2 regions of the Acetobacterium sp. K1/6 genome follow, and region 2 is predicted to be linked to the other one. Evidence: riboswitches for the same ligand, from Rfam matches in the RefSeq annotation. Region 2 holds a riboswitch; the other holds the start of a gene.
The links. A riboswitch is a leader RNA that binds a small molecule or an ion and turns the genes downstream of it on or off. The one in region 2 is predicted to bind cyclic di-GMP.
Positions count from the first base shown of each region.

Region 1 (4,217 bases), on a different contig from region 2:
TTGGTGAAACCCGGGACTCCGAGACGGCTTCCATTGCTGTGCGTTCCGCCATCACCGGTCATCTGGTGTTGTCTACCCTCCATACCAATGACGCGGTATCGGCCGTGGTGCGACTCCAGGATATGGGCGTTGAGCCTTATATGGTGGCCAACTCATTAACCGGGGTAGTAGCCCAGCGACTGGTCAAAAAAATCTGCCCCAATTGCCGGGAAGCCTATGCGGCGACCGAGATTGAGAAAGACCTGCTGGGGGAACCCCGGCTGACCACCTTGTATCGGGGCCGCGGCTGCCACATGTGCAACAATACCGGTTACAAAGGCCGAACGGCTATCCATGAAATTCTGGCCATCGATAAAACCATTCGGGCTATGATTTCCCGAAGGGAACCGATTGAGAATATTTACAGCTATGTGGAAGAAACCGAGCGGCTGATCCCCTTGCGAAAAAGTGTCTCTAATCTGACGATCCAGGGGATTACCTCGATGGAAGAATTTCTTAAATTATCATATTACGTCGAATAGGGAGAAGCAAGATGACAAATTTTTTAGAGCTGGTTAATTATGGCCGCCGCAATGATTGTTCGGATATTCATTTATCCCGGGAGCTGCCACCGGTTTTCAGAAAAAATGGTAAGCTTTATCAAAGCGACTTTGAACATAATCCGCAAATGATTGAAAACCTGATTTTTAGCTTGTTGACTCCGATTGAACGGGAGAGTCTGGAGTCCGGTACCGATCTGGATTTTTGCCATGTCACCCCAGAAGGGCTAAGGCAGCGGGTCAATATCTATAAACAGCAGGGCAGTTATGCTGCTGCCATCCGTTTGCTTAACGATACCATTCCCAGTTTTGAAGACCTCAAACTGCCGCCGATTATTCGGAAGTTAGCCAGTGAGCCACGGGGACTGATTTTAATCACCGGTCCCACTGGCAGCGGGAAATCCACCACCCTGGCCTCGATGATTGACTACATCAACACCAATCGGGCGGTCCATATTTTAACCATTGAAGACCCGGTGGAGTACAAGCACGAACATAAGCGCAGCATTGTTCATCAGCGCGAAATCGGGGTCGATGCCAGTTCTTTTGCCGCGGCGCTGCGGTCGTCGCTGCGGGAGGACCCGGATGTCATTCTGGTCGGCGAAATGCGGGACTACGAAACCGTTTCCGCCGCCGTCACTGCCGCCGAAACCGGCCATCTGGTCTTGTCCACCCTCCACACCATCGGTGCCGCCAATACCATTGACCGGATCATTGACGTCTTTCCGCCCCACAGCCAGCAGCAGATCCGCACCCAGCTGTCCAGTATTTTAAAAGGGGTCGTCACCCAGCAACTGGTGCCCCTGGCTTCCGGTGAGGGCCGGATGGCTGCCCTGGAGGTGCTGATCGGCACCGATGCGGTGCTGAACCTGATCCGCGAAAATAAAACCCACCAACTGGCCTCCGTGATGCAAACCGGCGGCCGGGACGGCATGAAAACCCTGAATGCGGACTTGGCGATGCTGGTCCGGGACCAGAAAATCACCTACGAGGTCGGTTTGGAATGGGCCAGCGACAAGCAGGAGTTTAACCAGTATTTTGGACGATAGCTTAAAATCGTCTGAATTCGGTTCGTAGGAGCGGTTATCAAGCGCCTGAAAAAACACTGAAAATTTGCAAGACCTCAATTCCAAGAACCAACGTAGATCAAGACTGTCGGGGCGGTTAGTAACCGCCCGAACGCTGTCTTTTATTAACCCGAACGCAATACCAAAACAAATAAACCCTTAACTAACTAAGACGCAAATAAAAACAATTTACCGTGTAATTTGCTTGACTTTTAGTCGAACAACAATTAAGATATGAGAGTAAATAGCATACCAGACGAAAGACTGGGACGCAAAGCTTCAGGGTCTAAGTTATCGTTGTGTAATTTTTAAGCAGTTGAAAAGACACAAGATAATATGACAGCCAGCTGCCACACCAGGTGTGGCTTTTTTTATACCATAAATAGACATGTCACAAAAAATGCAGTAAAATGTCACGAAAATGTAAAATTTTAACTTGACTTTTATTCCGGCGTAGACTACGATTAAATAGAATTAAAGACGATGAAAAAGGCAAAACAGAGGAAACTCTGGGACGCAAAGCTATAGGGTCTAAATCAGTGGGTGTGACAAAAAATCCATCATGATACGACAGCCAGTTGCCGCACGGTGAGAGTGCGGCTTTTTTTGACCCCGAAATGGGTTGGATTAAGGCCAAAAAATGAGAACTGTGAGATAATTGTTCGCAGTTAATAACCGATACGGTATATAAATCATCTTCAGGCGCAGATGATTATATAGAGCTTAAAATAAAAGAATAAGGAGCGAAAAATGGAATTAATTAACAAGATACGGAAAAGCAGAAAAGGGTTTACTCTGGTGGAAATTATTGTGGTGTTGGTGATCTTGGCGATTTTGGCGGCGTTTACGATTCCGACGATGTTGGGATTTGTGGGTGACGCTAAAGGAAAATCTTATATTGCCGAAGCGAGAGAAGTGTATGTAGCAGCACAGGCAACTGCAACAGAAATGACGGCTAAAGGTGGATTGACTCCTAGTCAGTTGCAGACAGCTTTGGGCTCTGGAGCAGTTAAAGCCGTAAAATTAACTCCGCCAGTTGGTAGTCCATCGCTTGAACAGAGTGCAAGTATGCAAATGTGGTCATATCTTAAAGGAGATTTAAATGCCGTAGAGCAGGAAGACTCAACATATAATACAACAGATGGCTTAAATAGGGGTTATGCATATTGGGCAATTACTTTAAGTGCTAGTGATAGCAGTAGTTTAGTGAGTACCACTAATAAAGCGAAAGTAACGACACTGGTTTATTCAAAAGGTGGCTATCAAGTTACGATAAAAGACGGAAATGCCTCAGTAAAAAAATTGAATTAATAGTACTGACATAATAAAGCTTCATTACCCTATGCGTCATAGAGTGATTGCTCTCTATCCCAGGCGCAAACCTGTCATCGGGTTTGCGGGGATGGGGAGATTTTTTATTTCAGGTAGATCATCCCAAGCAGTAATTTACTTATATCAGGCATGCTCAGATAGTTCTTAGAAACCATAAAAATGCAAGTTTTAAATATCAGGGCATGAACAAAAAATTATAACAATTTTACCTCGCCTTAAGCCAATCCTTTAAATTAAATGGTAAAATTAATCTGTTTTGTTACTACTAATATATAACTTTCAAATGCTAAGCTTTGCATCTCACAATCCCGGGAGGTAAACCGTGTACCCAATTAAAAATTATCAGTTTGCTCCCACCAGTCCAGAACCGATCCGCTTCAGCCGGGGCTTTTCCTTGGCGGTATCGGTGATCCTTTTTTTTGTCGTTGTTATCATCGGCGGTCTGGTCTTAAGCATTCAGAATACCACCTACGCAGCCAACAGCCGGCTGGTGTACCTGGCCGCCCAGGCTAAAGCCATCGAATTTGCGGCTTCCGGCAACTACCATGTGCCAGTACAGGCGGATCTTATTGATTATATCGGTGCAGAGGTCAATCAGGCTGCGGTTATCACCGTCATCGACGAAAACCGCGACGCCGCCATCGATTATATTGTCTATACCCGGGGCGGTCTGGTCACCCGATACGCTCCCGGGGAGCTGGTTGCCAGTAAAGAAAAATAGCGGTTAGTATCTATCAGAAAGGATAACGGTCTATGGTCGCATTCATCAACTTCATCCTTTATCTTTATATCTTTGTTGTCGGCATCGTTATCGGCAGCTTTCTTAACGTCGTCATCTACCGGGTGCCCAAAGAAATTTCCTTTGCCAAAGGCCGTTCTTTCTGTCCCCATTGTCAGGCCCAGATCAAAGGCTATCATAATGTGCCGGTGTTCAGTTATCTCTGGCTCCGGGGGAAATGTGCTGATTGCGGCGAACCGATTTCCATCCGCTATCCGTTAGTTGAACTCTTTACCGGGCTGATGGCAATCCTGATTTTTGCAGTTTATGGTCTATCCTTTCAGTGGCTGGTAGTATTCTCGGCAGGGGCCATTTTAATCTGTATTACCATGATTGATTTTGATACCATGACCATTCCCAATGGTCTCGTGATTGCGCTGATGGCACCGGCTTTACTCAGCTTTTTCTTTTTCCCTCAGATCGGGCTCCTTTCCCGGGTGATTGGCATGGGAGTGATTAGTCTGCCGATGTTGGTCCTGGCTTTTTTTATCGCCGATGCCT
Region 1 covers NZ_JAXQGA010000004.1:124,949-129,165, reverse strand. The annotation lists gene U2P91_RS04925 (GspE/PulE family protein) at 1-521, shown strand, start outside; gene U2P91_RS04920 (type IV pilus twitching motility protein PilT) at 533-1,588, shown strand; cyclic di-GMP riboswitch class I at 1,843-1,961, shown strand; cyclic di-GMP riboswitch class I at 2,088-2,192, shown strand; gene U2P91_RS04915 (type II secretion system protein) at 2,357-2,917, shown strand; gene U2P91_RS04910 (hypothetical protein) at 3,261-3,659, shown strand; gene U2P91_RS04905 (prepilin peptidase) at 3,692-4,217, shown strand, end outside.
Region 1: it holds a riboswitch for cyclic di-GMP, as region 2 does, so the genes downstream of both, U2P91_RS04915 (type II secretion system protein) here and U2P91_RS02825 (glycosyl hydrolase family 28-related protein) in region 2, are expected to answer to the same signal.

Region 2 (4,217 bases):
ATGTATCATCACTGACACCATCGCCTTTCGCACCAAAATCTCTGACGTTGACTTCCTGACTCACTGGTGGGGTTGGTTCTGTGACTCCTGGGTCTGTGACTCCTGGGTCTGTGACTCCTGGGTCTGTGACCACTGGGTCTGTAACCACTGGGTCTGTAACCACTGGGTCTGCGGGTTCGTTGGCTACTCCAGCTGACTGCTTTTCAATGATGATTTCAATTGCCTCTAAGCGCAGACTTTTTCCTTCCGAGCCTGAGAGTGCCCCGTCTGACACCCAACCTTGAACCCAACCTTCATTTTGAATATGGGTTCGGTATTTAACAGAATAATTTGCTGCATTCTCACCGGTTAATCTAATCTGGATTCCTTCCAGCCGAAATCCTTCGCCTTCAGATCCTGAAAATTCTCCGTTTGTAGCCCATTCCTGCTCCCATCCCTTATTTTGCACATGTGTCCGATATTCAATTTCTAACCCTGAGGGGACGCTTCCAGTCAGATTTATTTTTATTCCCTCGAGGCGATATCCCTTTCCTTCTGAACCGGAGAGTTCACCACTACTCATCCAGCCCTGTGACCAACCTTCATTTTGTATATGGGTCTGATAGGTGACTCCAGGTAATTCAGTCGCTTCGGTATCGATGGTTGCTGCTAAAACGTTCGAAGAAAAAACGCTACTTAACATCAATAGGATTACCACCACACTTACACAAATTTTCTTTGCGCGATGATCCAAACTATAACTCATTTTTTTGCTCCTTTCGGCAACCGGCTACCTTTCTCTTTGAGTTAAGGCCCTTAGTTTTGCGTCCCAACTTTTCAATTGGTTTGCCTTTATCGTGGACAAAATTGTTAATATTCGACCACTTTAATTTGTAAAATAAAGCCTTGTTCAAAAGAGCAAGGCTTTTAGTAATTGCTTTATTGAATTAATACGATAAACGATATGTCCATTTTTAAAATCGATTAGTCAACTTTTGCTGACAGAAGGTTGAAATTATTGGTAGCTACTGAAAAGTCCGAGCTGGAAGTCAAGCTTTGGAATCCGCTGTAAGAATTGTCAGATACCTGAATAGCTGTTCCTTCGGGATTGTAGATCAGATAAGAATATTCAGCACCGTTATTTACAAAGGTATTGTTTTGAAGCACTGCTTGTGAACCAACGCCTCTGAAACCAATTCCGTATTTATCGATATTGTTATATTCAAAACTGGAGTTTTCTACAACAACATTGGTCGTTTGAGACGCGCTGTTGGCACTAATCAAGGGAATCTTATCCACATTCGTTACATTCATTCCAGAAACGTTAGTATCTTTTACTTCACCAATTAGCCAGAATAAGGCTCCTGCCATACCATTGGCATCGACTGTAACATTTTCTATATTTGCTTGATAACTATTATTAATAATGAATGCACCAAGATCAGTAGTTGATGGCATCGCACCGCTAATGTTTACATCTTTGATATTCAGGTTGTTTGCATCCGTTATCTTAAACCCCAAACTGCTTCCTTCGATGGTTAAACCTGAGATACTCACATTGTTTGCACCAGTATTGACGTGCATACCGACAACACTGTTTTTAATACGACAATTCTCAAAGACAATATGATCGGGTGCAGTGGGGAATTTATCATTGCCAGCTACTGCAATACCGCCACCAGGGGCATTATTAAATTCAACATTGTTAAAAAGGAAATTACTGTTATCGCCTCGGATGTATGCTGCATGAAGCCACTTCGTTCCGCCAGAATTGGCATTCAGAATGCTATCTGTCATGATTAAATCGTTGGTACCAGAAACCTGAACAGGCATGCCAGTTCTATCGATATTGAGGTTGCTGACAGTAACTCCCTGATTCCGGTTGCTTCCAGATTGTCCCATTTTTAAGCCTACATACATACTATCCATCGAAACATCTTTGATCGTCAGGTTACTGATGCCCTGAAAAAACATCCCCTGAACGTTGCTGATCATGCTGTTTGCGTAATACTCGGCACCTGCAATCGTGTTTTGAGATTCTAGTTTCAATCCTTCGATCGTTACATTAGAAATATACGAATCTGGATTTGACCATAAAATATTGGCAACTGTTGACTGCTGGGGTGCCATGTACAAGGTTGCACCATAGCCGCTGATTTTTGTATTGTTCTTCATTTCCAATTGACTCGTAACCACATAGGTTGCCGCCGGAATTAACAAGGTGACATTTTTACTGCTTGCCTCGTTAATGGCTTTTTGAATGGCCAAGGTATCATCGCTGATACCATCCCCTTTCGCTCCAAAATCTTTGACGCTGACTTCCTGACTGACAGGTGTCGTTGGTTCTGTAACTTCTGGTTCTGTCACTATCGGTTCTGTGACTACCGGTTCTGTGACTACCGGTTCTGTCACTACCGGTTCTGTCACTACCGGTTCTGTCACTACCGGTTCTGTCACTACCGGTTGAGTAATTCTAATCGGTCTTCTTGGGGGTCTAACTCTGGCAGCAAACGCTGAATTTACTGGCATCGCACTGAATAATACAAATAGTGTGACTAAAAAAACAGATAACTTTTTCATGATGGTATTCCTTTCGGTAGCTGGCTGCCATTTTACAGGCCCTTAGCTTTGCGTCCCAACTTTTCAATTGGTTTGCCTTTATCGTTGGATAACGATGAATTCAGAACAAAAATAATTTCAAATAAAAAACTTCCCCTTCGGTAACTGGCTGCCATTTTACAGGCCCTTTAGTTTTGCGTCCCTGTTTTTCAACAGGTTTGCCTTTATCGTTGGAAAGTTATTCCACGATACTTATTAACTTAACTCTGTTTTTTTGTTGATACCTTCCTTTCGTTAGCTACCTACCGACTTATAGGCACTAAACTTTACGCCACTGAATTTTAACAGGTCCGTATTTACTCCTAGAAAATAAAACTGTAATTAATACAACTCAATCATTAGTTGTCATCTATTAAACGTCTCTTAAACCTATGCATTTGATAAATATGCGATCATTTTTTGTAACTATTAAAATGAAAGCAGGAGAATATTCGAATATTAAAGTATTTACTTTTACGAAGTCACTATATCACATATCCAGAGATTAGTCAATACCTGTTGGATGCTTTATATTAATAATATTTTAATACTTAATTGATTTTCCTAGATTCTTGCGTAATAATCAATTTTTGGGGCAAATAAAGAGTATATAAAAAATATCCAATAAATCCGAACTCAAAATATTAATTTATAGGAGTAAAATCAGTGCTAAAAAAAATAAAATTTCTACTCATTACAATGGATAAACGCTTTTTTAAAGGCATTTTCAAAGCATTTTATACACGTCATTTACAGTACCGAGGAAAAGCATACTGTCTAACCAATGAATTATACTTTCCTCCTCATACATCTTCAAACAAGAACATACGTATTGGACCTGCTGGAGAATTATTGGCTATCGGTGGCGATTTAACTCCAGAACGAATTATTTACGCTTTTAAAAACGGAATCTATCCATCATCACTCATTAATCAGCCAATTCTCTGGTGGACATCAGAAATTCGTTGTGTGCTGTTTCCTGATCAGGTTCATATTTCAAAAGTTATGTGGCGACTAATCAAGCATAATAGTTTTTATCTGACGGTAGACAGAGCTTTTATTGACGTTGTAAATGGGTGCACTGAATCAAGAGAAAACTACACTTGGCTAACACCTGAACGTAGAAAATCCTGCTGTGTTTTGCATGACTTAGGTTACAAACACTCCATCGAAGTTTGGTATAACAAAAAACTGGTTGCCGGTTTGTTTGGATTCGCCTTTGGCTCCTATTTCCATATTTCCTCAATGTTTACACGAATTAATCACGCTTCAAAATTTGCAATGATCGCTCTAGCCATTCGACTGGAAGAATTGAATTATGCAATCCTGGACTGCGGAACTTGGCCAACTGATCACCTGAAAAGTATGGGCGCTGTCATTATTGATCGTGATCAGTTTCTTGAGCTGTTGGACCAAAGTATTAAGGCTCCTGAAGTCATCGAAGATTGGGAAAGCTTGTTTGAAGATTGGGACTTTTGCCAAGCCGTAAAAAACCACTTTGTCAAAAATAAGCATGATACAATTTCATAAATCTGTATCAAACCTTGCCTAAAAGCGCTAGCCCCTGCCGTCAATTAGATCATATTCCGTTAGTAGCGCTTTAACCTGCGTCAATGAATTAAACATCAGCACATCTATGA
Region 2 covers NZ_JAXQGA010000002.1:201,120-205,336, reverse strand. The annotation lists gene U2P91_RS02830 (glycosyl hydrolase family 28-related protein) at 1-745, opposite strand, end outside; cyclic di-GMP riboswitch class I at 758-840, opposite strand; gene U2P91_RS02825 (glycosyl hydrolase family 28-related protein) at 964-2,559, opposite strand; cyclic di-GMP riboswitch class I at 2,572-2,646, opposite strand; cyclic di-GMP riboswitch class I at 2,696-2,771, opposite strand; gene U2P91_RS02820 (leucyl/phenylalanyl-tRNA--protein transferase) at 3,244-4,107, shown strand; gene U2P91_RS02815 (WbqC family protein) at 4,135-4,217, opposite strand, start outside.